2 regions of the Pseudomonas sp. B2M1-30 genome follow, and region 1 is predicted to be linked to the other one. Evidence: riboswitches for the same ligand, from Rfam matches in the RefSeq annotation. Region 1 holds a riboswitch; the other holds the start of a gene.
What was found. Region 1 has a riboswitch for cobalamin ahead of N8H74_RS21565 (CbtB-domain containing protein). Riboswitches for the same ligand answer to the same signal wherever they lie in the genome.

Region 1 (7,899 bases):
GCTGGTCGGCGCACCGGTTTTCGCCTTGATCCTGATCAGCCGGAGAAACGCCCGATGAGTGTATTGAGCTGCTCAAACCTGACATTCAGGGTGCGCGGCGCCGAACTGCTCAGCGGTGTCGGCCTGGAGGTCCTTCAGGGAGAAACCCTCGGTATCGTCGGCCCCAATGGTGCAGGGAAATCCACCCTGCTCAAATTGCTCGCAGGCCTGCGTGAACCGAGTGCCGGCGAGGTTCTGCTCGAAGGTCGGCGCCTGGGGCAAATGACCCGGCGGACGATTGCGCAGAAACTCGCGGTGGTCGAACAACAGGCGGACACCGATGACGGCATTCGCGTGTTCGACGCCGTTGCCCTGGGACGTACGCCCTGGCTGTCGGCGCTTGAGCCGTGGTCACGCAGCGATGACGAAATCGTTCAGCAGGCGCTGTCCGACGTCGATGCCGTCCACCTGCGCAGCCGTATCTGGCGCAGTCTGTCGGGTGGTGAACGCCAGCGCGTACACATCGCCCGGGCATTGGCCCAGCGCCCGCAGATCCTGGTGCTGGACGAACCGGCCAACCACCTCGACATCCAGCATCAACTGGCGATTCTGAAGGTGGTGCAGGCGCTGCCGGTCACCACGCTGATCGCATTGCACGACCTGAATCAGGCGCTCAAGTGTGATCGCCTGGCGATTCTGGAGCGCGGACGACTGGTGGATCTGGGCAAGCCGCTCGACGTGCTGACGCCCCAGCGCCTGCAAGACACCTTCGGGGTCAGGGCGCATTACCTGACGGATCCGTTCGACGGCGCACAGGTCCTGCGGTTTCATTCATGAAGCGGTCGGACGGTTGTGCATATGCGTCGTCTGCCACACGGGATCGGCGTCGACCGCAATGATCTCGAACCCCTGCCGCAACCAGAAGTCGATGGCTCCCGGCAGAAATGGGTGGGTGTGCAGATAGATCATCTCGACGCCGTCCGCCAGCGCCATGGCTTTCAATGAACGGTAAAGGGCCCCGGCCAATCCCGAGCGGCGCAGCGTCGGCACGACGAACAGGCGCACGACCTCGACCACTTTGAGCCCCGGATAGGCAAGATTCGGAAAACGCCGGTCGTAGCCGAGATAGCCGATCGAGGCCACGATCCGCCCCGCATGGCGGGCGATCAGGAAGCGCCCCTCGCCTTGCAGATAGACCTCTGCAAAGCGCGCCAGGTCGTCAGGCATCCCGGACGCGCTGAGCTTGGGGAAAAGCCCGGCGCGCGCCTCGAGCACAAAGTCGAGGATTTCAGGAATGTCGGCGCCAGACACTGCCTGGATAATCGGTTGTTCACTCATGTAATGCGAATGCCTGCCAGAGTTGCAATCAGTGCCCGGTGAAGGGCACTGCCTTCACCTCAGGCGCGGGTCGAATAGCGAGGCAGATCAAGCACTCGCTCGGCGGCCCAGCCGAACACCAGGCCAACGGTCGTCCACAGTACCAACTGAATGCCCAGCGACGCCACGCGGAATTTCCACAGCAGCACGGCCGAGAAGGTTTCCGGGACTTCGTTGATGGCTGGAAACAGGAACCCGGCAATCGCCATGATGACAACGTACAGCGTCACCGCGATGATCGAGCCGCTCCAGATGCCCCTGGCAGTCATCAATTTGCGCGCCGCATTGATCGCAATCACCGCCGCAATCACCGATACCAGCAACATCAGGAAGAACAGCCTGGTGCGTTGCGCGATGGTGTCCGGATCACCCACCGATGGCGGGTTGGCAGGATATTTCAGGCCCGGCACCAGAATCAGCGTGACGAACGCCGCCAGCGCCAGCAGCGCCGCCAGACCACGCGGACCGATATTGCCGACCCGACCGAGGGCGTATGCGAACACCAGCGCAAAGATCCCGTCAAGCGAAACGCTGTACACCACCACGCCGGTGAACAGGCCGAAGCTGCTTTGCACTTCGCGGCTGACCAGTTCTTCTTCCGGCGCATCGCCGTGCATTTGCGCCATTTGCTCTTCGAAGGCAATCGCCCGATCAATCTGTGGTTCGCCGAAAACCTTGGCGAAACCGAAGGCAAGAATTCCGGCGAGCAACCCCACCAGCATGCCGCGAACCAATAATTTACCCGTCATGTCGTAATCCTTGAGTCAGTGGCAGGGGAAGCCAAGCAAGTGGCGGCCGTCGTGCACGAACTCGTGGACATACATGCCCTTGACCAGCGCAGTGGCGCCCTGCTCTGCACCGACGAAATAAATCGCCAGCATCAGCAACAGGCCGCCAAACATGGCCCAGGGAAGAATTTCGCCCAGCGGAATGGTGGGCAGGGAAACATCAGTCTGCGAAGCAGCGCTATAAGCCATGTGAACCTCCAGGGAAGACGCGTCCCGGTACGGATTTGAGATAAGGAGAACAGGGTCTGGCTCACGGCTGACATCAGCCGTTTACAGTGGCGCGACCGCACCGGATTTGCACCGGTTGCCCGTTCGGAATGAGCTGCAACATTTCCTGTAACAAAATGATACAACTCGCCGAAGTTTACGCGTTGGCCCCAATAAAAACAGGGTCCGGGAATCAATTTCATGTAGAGCCTCTTTTGGAGGCGGGGCCGCCCGCAAAATAGAGGCGCAAAAAAACCGGAGCACCGTGAAGTGCTCCGGTCGGGTCAGGCAACCGCGTCTCAGGCCAGTTCTTTACGCAACTGACGCGCCGCGTTGACCATGTGTACCAGCGCCGCTTCGGTTTCCGGCCAGCCACGGGTTTTCAGTCCGCAGTCCGGGTTGACCCACAGGCGTTCGGCCGGGATGCGTTTGGCAGCCTTGCGCAGCAGGTTGGCCATTTCCGAAGAATCCGGAACCCGTGGCGAGTGGATGTCGTAGACGCCCGGGCCGATCTCGTTCGGGTAGGCGAAGGCTTCGAAAGCGTCGAGCAGCTCCATGTCCGAACGCGAAGTTTCGATGGTGATCACGTCGGCATCCATCGCCGCGATGGACTCGATCACGTCGTTGAACTCGCTGTAGCACATGTGGGTGTGGATCTGGGTTTCGTCACGCACGCCGGAGGCGCACAGACGGAACACTTCAGTCGCCCAGTCCAAGTAGTGCTGCCACTGCGCCTGACGCAACGGCAGGCCCTCACGGAACGCGGCTTCGTCGATCTGCACGATTTTGATCCCGGCCGCTTCCAGATCCACCACTTCGTCGCGAATCGCCAGCGCCAGTTGGCGCGCCTGCACCTCGCGGCTCACATCTTCACGGGGGAACGACCACATCAGCATGGTCACCGGACCGGTCAGCATGCCCTTCATTACCTTGCCGGTCAGGCCCTGGGCGTAGCGGATCCATTCGACGGTCATGGCTTTCGGGCGGCTCAGGTCGCCGAAGATCACCGCCGGTTTCACGCAGCGCGAACCGTAGCTCTGCACCCAGCCGAAACGGGTGAACACGTAGCCGTCCAGTTGCTCGGCGAAGTATTCGACCATGTCGTTGCGCTCGGCTTCACCGTGAACCAGCACGTCGAGGCCCAGGCGCTCCTGAATTTCCACGGCATGACGAATTTCGCTGTGCATCGCTTCGGTGTATTCGGCGACAGTCAGCTTGCCTTGCTTGAACGACTGGCGCGCCAGACGGATCGACGCGGTCTGCGGGAACGAACCGATGGTGGTGGTCGGGAACAGCGGCAGATCGAGGCCGGCGCGCTGCTTGGCGATACGCTGGGCAAACAGCGACTGACGCTGGCTGTCCTTGGCGGTGATCGCCGCGACGCGCGCTTGAACGGCGGTTTTGTGGATACGCGGCGACGCGGCACGGCTGGCCTGAACGGCGCGGCTTTGGGTCAGCGCTTGCAGCACTTTCGGCGCTTCAGGCTCGTTCACCGCCTGGGCCAGTACGGCGACCTCTTCGCACTTCTGCACGGCGAAGGCCAGCCAGCTCTTCAGCTCGGCGTCGAGTTTGTCTTCGCGGCCCAGATCCACCGGGCTGTGCAGCAGCGAGCAGGACGGCGCGACCCACAGACGATCGCCCAGACGCTCATGAGCGTGTTGCAACGTGGCGAGGGCGTTTTCCAGATCGCAACGCCAGACGTTACGGCCGTTGACCACGCCCAAGGACAACACCTTGTACGCCGGCAGGCGATCAAGAATGGTCGGGTACTGATCCGGCGCACGTACCAGATCGATGTGCAGACCGTCGACCGGCAGATTCGCCGCCAGGCCGAGATTTTCTTCCAGACCACCGAAGTACGTGGCGAGCAGTTTTTTCAGCGGATCACGCTGAATCTGGTTGTAGGCGCGCTCAAAAGCGTTTTTCCATTCCTGCGGCAGGTCGAGCACCAGAATCGGCTCGTCGATCTGCACCCACTCCACGCCTTGAGCCGCAAGACGCGCAAAGATCTGGCCGTACAGCGGCAGCAGGCGGTCGAGCAATTCCAGTTTGTCGAACTCCGCGCCCTTGGCCTTGCCCAGCCACAGGTAAGTCAGCGGACCGATGATCACAGGCTTGACGTTGTGACCCAGCGCACGGGCCTCTTCGACTTCTTCGAACAGTTGATCCCAGCCCAACTGGAACTGCTGGTCGGCGCTGAACTCCGGGACCAGATAGTGATAGTTGGTGTCGAACCACTTGGTCATTTCCTGAGCATGGGCACCGCCGCAGCAGCTGTCACTGACGCCACGCGCCATGCCGAACAGGGTTTGCAGAGTGGCTTTGCCATCGTGCGGACGGAAGCGCTCGGGGATCACGCCGAACATCAGCGAGTGGGCCAGCACCTGGTCGTACCAGGCAAAATCCCCCACCGGCAGCAGCTCGATACCCGCGTCTTTTTGCAGCGCCCAATGCGCCTTGCGCAGCTCGCGGCCGACGTCGCGCAGACCCGCTTCGTTCAGTTCTCCTTTCCAGAACGCCTCTTGCGCTTTCTTCAGTTCGCGGTCGCGACCGATGCGCGGAAATCCAAGGGAATGGGCCAGTGCCATAACAAACAACTCCAATGTCTTGTCGATGGCGGCCATTGTCGATTTCGGTCATGAATGAGACAAACTCAATTTAATCTCGTTGGTCTCAAGTTTTGTTCATGTACATCACCCCGCGTCGATCTGCCCCCGTCACCCTTGACCTCTGTGTCAAAAAGTTGCGAGGGATGACATCCGGGCTTATGTTGCTTGCGTGCTAATCCCGTGCGCATGAAGCGCCATGACTCACCGAAGGAAAACGAAATGTCAAAGCAATCCCGCCCTGCAGTGCTTGGGCAGATCGGTAATACGCCGCTGGTACGCGTCACGCGGTTCGATACCGGTCCATGCACCCTGTTCCTCAAGCTTGAATCACAAAACCCCGGCGGTTCGATCAAGGACCGCATCGGCCTGGCGATGATCGACGCCGCCGAACGCGATGGCCGCCTCAAACCGGGCGGCACCATTGTCGAGGCCACCGCCGGCAACACCGGCCTCGGGCTGGCGCTGGTCGGGCGCGCCAAGGGCTACCGCGTGGTGCTGGTGGTGCCGGACAAAATGTCCACCGAGAAAGTCCTGCACTTGAAGGCCATGGGCGCCGAAGTGCATATCACCCGCTCCGACGTCGGCAAGGGCCACCCCGAGTACTACCAGGACGTGGCGGCACGACTGGCCAAAGACATTCCCGACGCCTTCTTCGCCGACCAGTTCAACAACCCGGCCAACCCGCTGGCCCACGAATGCAGCACCGCACCGGAAATCTGGGCGCAGACCGAACATGACCTGGACGCCATCGTGGTCGGCGTCGGCTCGGCCGGCACCCTGACCGGACTGACCCGGTTCTTCCAGCGCGTGCAACCGAATCTGGAAATGGTGCTGGCCGACCCGATCGGCTCGGTGATGGCCGAATACAGCCGCAGCGGCACCCTGCCGAAACCCGGTTCCTGGGCCGTTGAAGGCATCGGCGAGGACTTCATTCCGTCGATCACCGACCTCTCCAGCGTGCGCCATGCCTACTCGATCAGCGATGAAGAAAGCTTCGACCACGCCCGTCAATTGCTGAAAGCTGAAGGCATTCTCGGTGGTTCGTCCACCGGCACCCTGCTCGCCGCCGCGCTGCGTTATTGCCGCGAACAGACCGAGCCGAAACGTGTGGTCAGCTTCGTCTGCGACACCGGCACGCGCTACCTGTCGAAGGTCTACAACGACCAGTGGATGACCGACCAGGGCCTGCTGCAGCGCAAGGGCTACGGTGACTTGCGTGACCTGATCGCCCGGCGCTTCGAGGATGGCCGCGTGATTTCCGTCGGCCCCGACGACACCTTGCTCACCGCATTCCAGCGCATGCGCCTGGCCGACATCTCACAACTGCCGGTGCTGGTGGAAGGCAAGAAACTGGTCGGCGTGATCGACGAATCGGACATTCTGCTCGGTGTGCATGAGGACGCCTCGCGCTTCAGCCAACCGGTTGCCAGTGCCATGTCCGACAAACTGCAAACCCTCGCCCCCGGCGCCTCGCTGGCGGACCTGGAATCGGTGCTCAGTCGCGGCCTGGTCGCGATCATCGCCGACGCGGCAGGCTTCCATGGCCTGATCACCCGCACCGACATGCTCAATCAACTACGGAGATCCCTTGCATGAGTCAGCACGACAAGAACGCCCGGCCCCAGGGTTTCGCCACGCGGGTGATCCACGCCGGACAGACCCCGGACCCGACGACCGGGGCGCTGATGCCGCCGATCTACGCCAACTCCACCTACCTGCAGGACAGCCCCGGCGTCCACAAGGGTTTCGACTACGGTCGCTCGCACAACCCGACGCGTTTTGCCTTGGAGCGTTGCGTGGCGGATCTCGAGGGCGGCACTCGCGGATTCGCGTTTGCCTCGGGGCTGGCGACGATTTCGGCGGTGCTGGAATTGCTTGATGCCGGCTCGCACATCGTCTCCGGCAATGACTTGTATGGCGGCACGTTCCGTCTGTTCGACAAGGTCCGCCAGCGCAGCGCCGGGCACCGTTTCAGCTACGTCGACCTGGCGGACCTGTCGGCGTTCGAAGCCTCGCTGCAGGACGACACGCGCATGGTGATGGTCGAGACCCCGACCAACCCGCTGCTGAGCCTCAGCGACCTCGCGGCCATCGCCCGCATCTGCCGTGCTCGCGGCATCATCTGCGTGGCCGACAACACCTTCGCCAGCCCATGGATCCAGCGCCCGCTGGAGCTGGGGTTCGACATCGTGCTGCACTCGACCACCAAGTACCTGAACGGCCACTCCGACGTGATCGGCGGTATCGCGGTGGTAGGACAGAACGCTGAGCTGGCCGAGCGCCTGGGCTTCCTGCAAAACGCCGTGGGCGCAATTGCCGGGCCGTTCGACGCCTTCCTCACGTTGCGCGGGGTGAAAACCCTGGCGCTGCGCATGGAGCGGCATTGCAGCAATGCGCTGGAACTGGCGCGCTGGCTGGAACAGCAGCCGCAGGTGTCCCGTGTCTACTACCCCGGCCTGCCGTCGCACCCGCAGCATGAGTTGGCGAAACGGCAGATGCGCGGTTTCGGCGGGATGATTTCCGTGGACCTGAACACCGATCTGGCCGGCTCGCGGCGCTTTCTGGAGAACGTGGAGATTTTCGCCCTCGCCGAAAGCCTCGGCGGCGTCGAAAGCCTGATCGAGCATCCGGCGATCATGACCCACGCCACGATCCCGGCCGACACCCGGGCGAAACTCGGCATCGGCGATAGCCTGGTGCGTCTGTCGGTAGGCGTCGAGGATCTGGAAGATCTGCGTGCCGATCTGGCCCAGGCGCTGGCACGGATTTAACCGGCCACAAACGACAAAGCCCGCACAGGGCGGGCTTTGAAGTTCGAGTAGGCGGCCAGTGCTGGTCTCTGGCTTACGAGGTTTATCAGGACTCCCACAGTACAGGCAATGTGCTCTGCTGCTTCACACGGCGTAAGGGCTGGATCCCAGCGCGGGGATCTTTCTAAC
Region 2 (7,899 bases), on a different contig from region 1:
CGTTTTTTTATGCCTGAAACTCAGGACTTGTCCGCCAAGTGGCCGCTACGGCCGATACAAATGCGCATGCCCCGCGCGATACAGCGACGACTCACTGAAATGGTCGCTGCCCAACACCCGGCCCACCAGAATCAACGCCGTGCGTCGAAAACCCTTGGCGGCGACTTTCCCGGCGATATCCGCCAGCGTTCCCACGACCCAATCCTGATCCGGCCAGGTCGCGCGGTGAATCACCGCAATCGGGCAATCGGCGCCGTAGTGTGGCAGCAGCTCGGCGAGGATCTTTTCCAGATGATTGACCCCCAGATGAATCGCCATGGTCGCCCCGTGCTGCGCCAGACTGCCCAGTTCTTCCCCGGCGGGCATCGCGGTTTTGTCCGCGTAACGGGTCAGGATCACGCTTTGCGAGATATCCGGCAGGGTCAGTTCGGCGCCCAACAACGCGGCGCAGGCGGCGGTGGCGGTGACGCCGGGGATGATTTCGAACGGGATGTCCAGCTCACGCAAATAGCGGATCTGCTCGCCGATCGCACCATACAGACTCGGATCGCCGGAATGCACCCGCGCCACGTCCTGTCCCCGGGCGTGGGCGGATTTGATCAGTTCGATGATTTGTTCCAGATGCAATTCGGCGCTGTTGACCACCGTTTCGGCTTGATGACCTTGCAGCACCGCCGCCGGTACCAATGAGCCTGCGTAGATGATGACCGGGCAGGTGCGGATCAGCCGCTGGCCTTTGACGGTGATCAGTTCCGGGTCGCCGGGGCCGGCGCCGATGAAGTAGACGGTCATCGCTGAATCCTGTGAAAAAGGGCAGGGTGAGGCGGTATCAGAGCGCTTCAGATGAAGAATGCTCATGATCGATGGCGGGGATTATCGGGATTTCAGGCGGCGCCGGCCAATGCCAAAGTCGCCTGGGCGTATTTCTGCCGTGAAATCAGCAGTTTTGCAGGGGCCTGGATCAGCTGTTCGGCAAGGGCCAGGGCGGCACTTTCGGCCACGCCGTAGCAGCCGGTGCGCTCATAGGCGATTTGCGAACGGTGACTCAATCGCGGCTGGTAACCGGCCAGTTCCTCGCGGCTGAAGTAGAGCAGGGGCAGCGCGAGTTGCGCGGCAAGTTCTTGCAGGCCCGGTTCGTCACGTTTGAGGTCGATGCTGGCCAACGCCTTGACTGCCCGCAGTTCAATGCGATGAGCCTGCAAGGCCTGGTCAAGCAGCGCACGCAGGGTGCTGGCCGGGCAGCCGCGCTGGCAGCCCAGGCCGACCACCAGGGTCGGCGCTGCGCCAGCATCGGTCATGCGTTGTATTGACCGTCGTTCTTGCGGCGGAACAACCAGGCGCTGATCAGGCCCAGGGCCAGCCAGAACGCCACGTTGGTCAACTGCGAAGCGATCTTGAACTGAGCTTCCAGCACTTCCGGAGCGAGCATCGAATGCACTTCCGGTTGCGGCGCGCCGATCACATGCGGCACGGCGATGATCGCCACGCCAAGGATCTTCATTAGCCAGTTGCGGCTGAACGCGATCAGCGACAGACCCACAGCGGTGGACGCGGCGGTGCCGATCCACCACATCTGCCGCGAGGCCAGATCGGCGGCAGCGGTGCCCGGCAGTTCCGGCGGCAGGCCCATGGTCGGCGCGAGCACGAAGGTCGCATAACCGGCGAGGCCCCAAAGCAGGCCTTGCGAGGTTTTGGTCGGCGCACGCAGGGTGTACAGACCGGCCAGCATCAGGGCGAAACCGACAGCGACGACGAGGTTGCCGCCGGTGGTCGAAACCACGCGCTGCCAGCCATCTTCCGGCTCCCAGGCTTCGGCGTCGTGCGTGTGCGCGGCGGTGCCGGCGGCGTGTTCGTGAACTTCAGCCACTGGCTCGGATTTCTCGAAGGTTTCCGCCTGGAGAATCAGCGGCGACACCCAGAAGCTTTGCAGCAGGGTCAGCAGCAGGGCGGCCAGCAGGCCGGTGAAGCCTGCGGTTTGGGCAATGCGCTTGATCATGTCGTCAGGTCTCAGTGGCACGGGAACGCGGCGCTGTGGCGGGTATCGTGGGCGGCGTTGTGTACCGCTTCGATGTGCGAGAAACCGGCGAAGTAGACCAGGCAGGCACCGAGGATCGACGCGCAGACGGCGGCGGTCAGGCGTTGGCTCAGGGTGTTGGTGCTGGAGATCTTGTCCGAATTGCTGCCGGTGCTGCTGATGATCGACATGGCGCTTCCCTCTGGAGTGTCAGCGGGTGAACGGAGCGCATGAAAACCCCTGCGGGTCAGGCACGCAGAGGTTCGAACAGCGCCCGCCCACCGCGGGTTTGTTATGTTCAGCGACGCAAGGTACGCGCTGTGTGTTGCGGGCCGGTCTCCGGGCTCGCGAGGGGTGGCGTCTGGCCGACCTGCAAGCATCACCTTCCCATGCCATGGCACAGTGGATCTGACGCTTCTCTCGCTTACCGTTGCGGGGGCAGCACCGGACTGACATGGCTTTTGAGTAAAGCACATGATTCACCGGTTTCCCGTTTCACCCTTTGCAGGGCACCCGTAACAAGGTGTGTAGGAGAGCATGGGGGAGGGTTTGAGTCAATTGAATGGGGGCATATCCGTTTTTTGAGCACCCGAAGCAACGGATATGCCCCCAATCTCAAAATCCACCAAGCATTGACCCATCCCCATACCCTGCGTAGCCTTGCGCTTTCGAGGTTCTTCGGCGCGTGCCGAAGCTAAGAAGGGAACGCGGTCCAAGCCGCGGCTGCCCCCGCAACTGTGAACGGTGCTGTTCGCTGCCACGCCACTGCAGGCTCCCCCTACGGAGCTCGCGGGAAGGCGCAGCGAATGCCGGGCCAAGTCCCGAACGCCGTCAGCCAGGAGACCTGCCTCGATACAGATTCTCACTACAACCGGGCGGGGTGATCCGGTGGCGAACGCTTCCGGCGCGTGTCTGCGTGGCCGGTTCTCGTCCCGTATGCCCGCCACCTTGCCAAAGGGCATCCGATGAAAACATTGGCCAAACTTCCCGTCACCATCGTCACCGGTTTTCTCGGCTCGGGTAAAACCACCCTGCTGCGGCACATGCTCGACAACGCCCAGGGTCGTCGTATCGCGGTGATCGTCAACGAGTTCGGCGAGCTGGGCATCGACGGTGAAATCCTCAAGCAATGCACCATCGGCTGCACCGAAGAAGAAGCCACCGGCCGCGTCTACGAACTGGCCAACGGTTGCCTGTGCTGCACCGTGCAGGAAGAGTTCTTCCCGGTGATGCGTGAACTGGTCGCCCGTCGCGGCGATCTCGACCACATCCTCATCGAAACCTCGGGCCTGGCCCTGCCAAAACCACTGGTGCAAGCCTTCCAGTGGCCGGAAATCCGCAGCGCCTGCACCGTCGACGCGGTGATCACCGTGGTCGACAGCCCGGCCGTGGCCGCTGGCACCTTCGCTGCGTTCCCGGATCAGGTCGACGCCCAGCGCAAACTCGACCCGAACCTGGACCACGAGTCGCCGCTGCACGAGCTGTTCGCCGATCAACTGGCGAGCGCTGACCTGGTGATCCTCAACAAGGCTGACCAGACCAGTCCGGAAGATCTGGCCCGTGTGCGCCTGGAAGTCGCCGAAGAACTGCCGCCAGCGGTAAAAATCATCGAAGCCAGCAACGGTCGTCTGCCGCTGGATGTGTTGATTGGTCTGGGCGCCGGTTCCGAAGAGCACATCGACAGCCGCCACAGCCATCACGATCACCACCACGACGGTGATGATGACCACGACGATCACGATCACGACGCCTTCGACTCGATCTCCATCGAGCTGCCGCAAGCCGACGAGAGCCTGCTGCTCGACGCCCTGACGCAACTGGTGGTTCAGCACGGCATCCTGCGGGTGAAGGGTTTCGCGGCGATCCCGAACAAGCCGATGCGCCTGCTGATCCAGGGCGTGGGCACGCGTTTCGACAAGCACTTCGACCGTCAGTGGGGTGCCGATGAAGCGCGCGTCACCCGGCTGGTGCTGATCGGCCAGGAACTGGACGCCGCCCGACTTGAAGCGCAACTGCGCGCCGCGCTCAGCGTTTAAACCATGCACCTGCTCAGGACCCAGCCCGGCGGTTTCGTGTCGGATGACAACATCGCCGACCTTGGACAAACCCCCGCCGAACTGGTGATCCTGTGCAGCGGCGATTCCAGCCTGGCGCTGCTCGCCGAAGCGGCGCAGCAGTTGCCCGAGGATTACCCGAGCCTGCGTCTGGCCAACCCGATGCAGGTGCAGAATCACGCGTCGGTGGATCTGTACGTCGACGAAGTGCTGCGCCACGCCAGGGTCATTCTGATTTCCCTGCACGGCGGCATCGCCTATTGGCGTTACGGGGTCGAGCGTCTGGTCGAACTGGCCGAGCGCGGTGTGCAGGTGATTCTGGTGCCGGGCGATGACCGTCCCGATCCGGAGCTCAGCGACCTGAGCACCGTCGGCGCCGAGGATCGCGACCGGCTCTGGCAGTTCCTGCGCCAGGGCGGCATGGGCAATGCGCTGGATTTTTTCCGTTGTCTGGCCAACCGTTGGCTGGCGCGCGATTACACCTGGGGCGAACCGCAAACCCTGCCGCGCACGGCGATTTACCATCCCGATAAAAACACCGCCGCACTGAGCGACTGGCAAGCCGATTGGTTGCCCGAACGCCCGGTGGCGGCGGTGTTGTTTTATCGCTCGCATTTACAGGCGGCGAACACCGCGTTCATCGATGTTTTCTGCCAGCGGCTGCAGGCGGCGGGGCTTAATCCGTTGCCGATTGCCGTGGCAAGCCTCAAGGAGCCGGGTTGCCTGTCGGTGGTCGAGGACTGGCTGGATGAAGTCTCGGCCTCGGTGATTCTCAACACCACGGGATTTGCCCAGTCGAGCCCCGAGGCGCCACATCTGCGGCCGTTTCGCCGCGATATCCCGGTGATCCAGGCGATTTGCGCCCAGGACAACGAACCGGGCTGGCGCGAAAGCGAGCAGGGCCTCGGCCCGCGAGACCTGGCGATGCACATTGCATTACCGGAGCTCGACGGGCGGATCATCAGCCGCCCCATCAGTTTCAAGGACCTGGCCTGGCGCAGCGAGCGCAGTCAGTCCGATGTGGTCTGCTACCGGGCGGCGCCCGAGCGGATGGATTTTGTTGCCGAACTGGCGCGGCGCTGGAGCGATCTGGCGCGGGTGCCGAACGGCGATAAACGCATCGCGTTGATCCTCGCCAATTACCCGACCCGTGACGGGCGCATCGGCAACGGTGTCGGACTCGACACGCCGGCGGCGGCGTTGAATATCCTGCGTGCATTGCAGGCCGAGGGGTATCCGCTGACGGCGCAGTTGCCGGACAGCGGCAGCGAATTGATTCGCCAATTGCTTGGCGGCGTCAGCAACGACCTCGACACGCTGGATCAGCGGCCGTGCATGCAAAGCCTGGCGATGGATGACTATCTGGCGATGTTCAACCGCTTGCCCGAAGCCAATCGCGCGGCGGTGCTGGAGCGCTGGGGCACGCCGCAAAACGATCCGATGTGTCGCCAGGGGCGGATGATGATTGCCGGCCTGCGCCTGGGCCTGACTTTCGTCGGCATTCAGCCGGCGCGGGGGTATCAGGTCGATCCGAGCGCGGTGTATCACGACCCGGATCTGGTTCCGCCCCACGCTTATCTGGCGTTTTATTTCTGGCTGCGCCACACCTACGGCGCCCATGGCGTGATCCACGTCGGCAAGCACGGCAACCTCGAATGGTTGCCGGGCAAGGGCGTGGGGCTGTCCGAAAACTGCTGGCCGGATGCGCTGCTCGGGCCGCTGCCGAATATCTATCCGTTTATCGTCAACGATCCGGGCGAGGGCGCCCAGGCCAAGCGCCGTACCCAGGCGGTCATCATCGACCACCTGATGCCGCCGCTGACCCGCGCCGAAACCTACGGCCCGTTGCGCAACCTGGAACTGCTGGCCGACGAGTATTACGAGGCGCAACTGCTCGATCCCCGGCGTGCCCGGGAATTGCAGCGCGACATTCTGCAGCTGGTGCGCGAGGCGCAGATCGACCGCGAATTGCAACTCGACGCCAGTCTCGACAGCGACGCCGATGCCGCGATCTGGCTGCCACGGCTGGACACTTATTTGTGTGATCTGAAGGAATCGCAGATCCGCGATGGTCTGCACATCTTCGGTGAATCGCCGGCCGGGCAGTTGCGCATCGACACGTTGCTCGCGTTGCTGCGTATTCCGCGTGGGGATGGCAAGGGCGCGCAGTCGAGTTTGTTGCGGGCGTTGGCGAAGGCGTTTGCACTGGGCTTCGATCCACTGGATTGCGCACTCGCCGAGCCTTGGGTTGGCCTTCGTCCAGATGAATTGCAAGCCGTGAGCGATGATATCTGGCGCTCCGCCGGGGACACTCGCGAACGTCTTGAGTTGTTCGCCGCGCAACTGATTACGCAGGCGCTGACCCACTCGGTTCCGCACGAAACGCAATGGTCTGAAGTCAACACAATACTCAGCCACCTGCGCGAAGTCGTCGCCCCACGCCTCGACGCCTGCGGCCCCGCCGAAATGCGTGGTTTGCTCGATGCCCTGAGCGGACGTTTCGTCCCCGCCGGCCCGAGCGGTGCACCGAGTCGCGGACGCCTCGATGTATTGCCGACCGGGCGCAACTTCTACTCGGTGGACGTGCGCAACCTGCCGACCACCACCGCGTGGCGCATCGGTTTCCAGTCGGCCACCCTGATTCTCGAGCGGCATTTGCAGGATCACGGCGATCATTTGCGCCAGCTCGGTCTGTCGGTCTGGGGCACGGCGACCATGCGTACCGGCGGCGATGACATTGCCCAGGCGATGGCGTTGATGGGTGTGCGTCCGGTGTGGGCCACCGGCAGTCAGCGGGTCGATGATTTCGAGATTCTGCCGTTGAGCCTGCTCGACCGGCCTCGGGTCGATGTGACGTTGCGGGTTTCCGGATTTTTCCGCGACGCCTTTGCCAATCTGATCCGGCTGTTCGATGCGGCGGTACAAGCCGTGGCGGAGCTGGATGAGCCGGACGACCTCAATCCGCTCGCCGCCAGGGTCCGAGCCGAGCGCGAAGCCTTGTTGCAATCCGGGCTGGACGAAGACGCAGCGCGGCGTCAGGCCGGCTGGCGGATCTTCGGCGCCAAACCCGGTGCCTACGGCGCGGGCGTGCAGGGCGCCATCGACGGTCGCCTGTGGCAGAGTCGCGAGGATCTGGCCGAGGTCTACCTGAACTGGGGCGCCTACGCTTACGGCGGTTCCGACGAAGGCACTGCGGCCCGCGAACAGTTCGTCCAGCGCCTGAGCCAGGTGCAAGCCGTGTTGCAGAACCAGGACAATCGCGAGCATGACCTGCTCGACTCCAACGACTATTACCAGTTCCAGGGCGGCATGCTCGCGGCGGTGGAGAGCCTGCGCGGCGAAGCGGCGGCGAGTTATCACGGCGATCACAGCCAACCGGACCTGCCGAAGATCCGCACCTTGAAGGAAGAACTGAACCGGGTGATCCGCGCCCGGGCGGCCAATCCGAAATGGATCGACGGGGTCAAGCGTCACGGCTATAAAGGCGCGTTCGAACTGGCGGCGACGGTCGATAACCTGTTTGCCTTCGATGCGACCACGCAGTTGATCGACGATCACCAGTACGCGTTGCTGGCCGATGCCTATTTGCTGGACCCGGCGACCCGGGATTTCGTCCGCGAGCACAATCCCCATGCACTTCGGGACATGACTGAGCGGATGCTCGAGGCGCAGCAGCGCGGGATGTGGAAGGCGCCCGGGGATTACCGCGAGGCGCTGGAGAATCTGCTGCTGGATATTGAGGAAGAGGGGTGACAGTTTCAAAGCCCCTCACCCTGTAGTTCCAACGCACACCGAAGACCACGACAGAGAAAATCCAGATGACCGACACCC

Region 2: linked by a shared signal. The riboswitch ahead of cobW (cobalamin biosynthesis protein CobW) and the one ahead of N8H74_RS21565 (CbtB-domain containing protein) in region 1 are both predicted to bind cobalamin.

Annotation. Positions count from the first base shown of each region.
Region 1 covers NZ_JAOEJT010000012.1:55,417-63,315, forward strand. The annotation lists gene N8H74_RS21545 (iron ABC transporter permease) at 1-58, shown strand, start outside; gene N8H74_RS21550 (ABC transporter ATP-binding protein) at 55-816, shown strand; gene N8H74_RS21555 (GNAT family N-acetyltransferase) at 811-1,317, opposite strand; gene N8H74_RS21560 (CbtA family protein) at 1,377-2,105, opposite strand; gene N8H74_RS21565 (CbtB-domain containing protein) at 2,121-2,333, opposite strand; cobalamin riboswitch at 2,368-2,497, opposite strand; gene metE (5-methyltetrahydropteroyltriglutamate--homocysteine S-methyltransferase) at 2,651-4,939, opposite strand; gene N8H74_RS21575 (cystathionine beta-synthase) at 5,180-6,556, shown strand; gene N8H74_RS21580 (cystathionine gamma-synthase) at 6,553-7,731, shown strand.
Region 2 covers NZ_JAOEJT010000002.1:198,537-206,435, forward strand. The annotation lists gene cobM (precorrin-4 C(11)-methyltransferase) at 46-792, opposite strand; gene N8H74_RS04550 (cobalamin biosynthesis protein) at 885-1,298, opposite strand; gene N8H74_RS04555 (CbtA family protein) at 1,295-1,996, opposite strand; gene N8H74_RS04560 (CbtB domain-containing protein) at 2,008-2,205, opposite strand; cobalamin riboswitch at 2,327-2,546, opposite strand; cobalamin riboswitch at 2,669-2,881, shown strand; gene cobW (cobalamin biosynthesis protein CobW) at 2,980-4,050, shown strand; gene cobN (cobaltochelatase subunit CobN) at 4,054-7,821, shown strand; gene N8H74_RS04575 (AAA family ATPase) at 7,887-7,899, shown strand, end outside.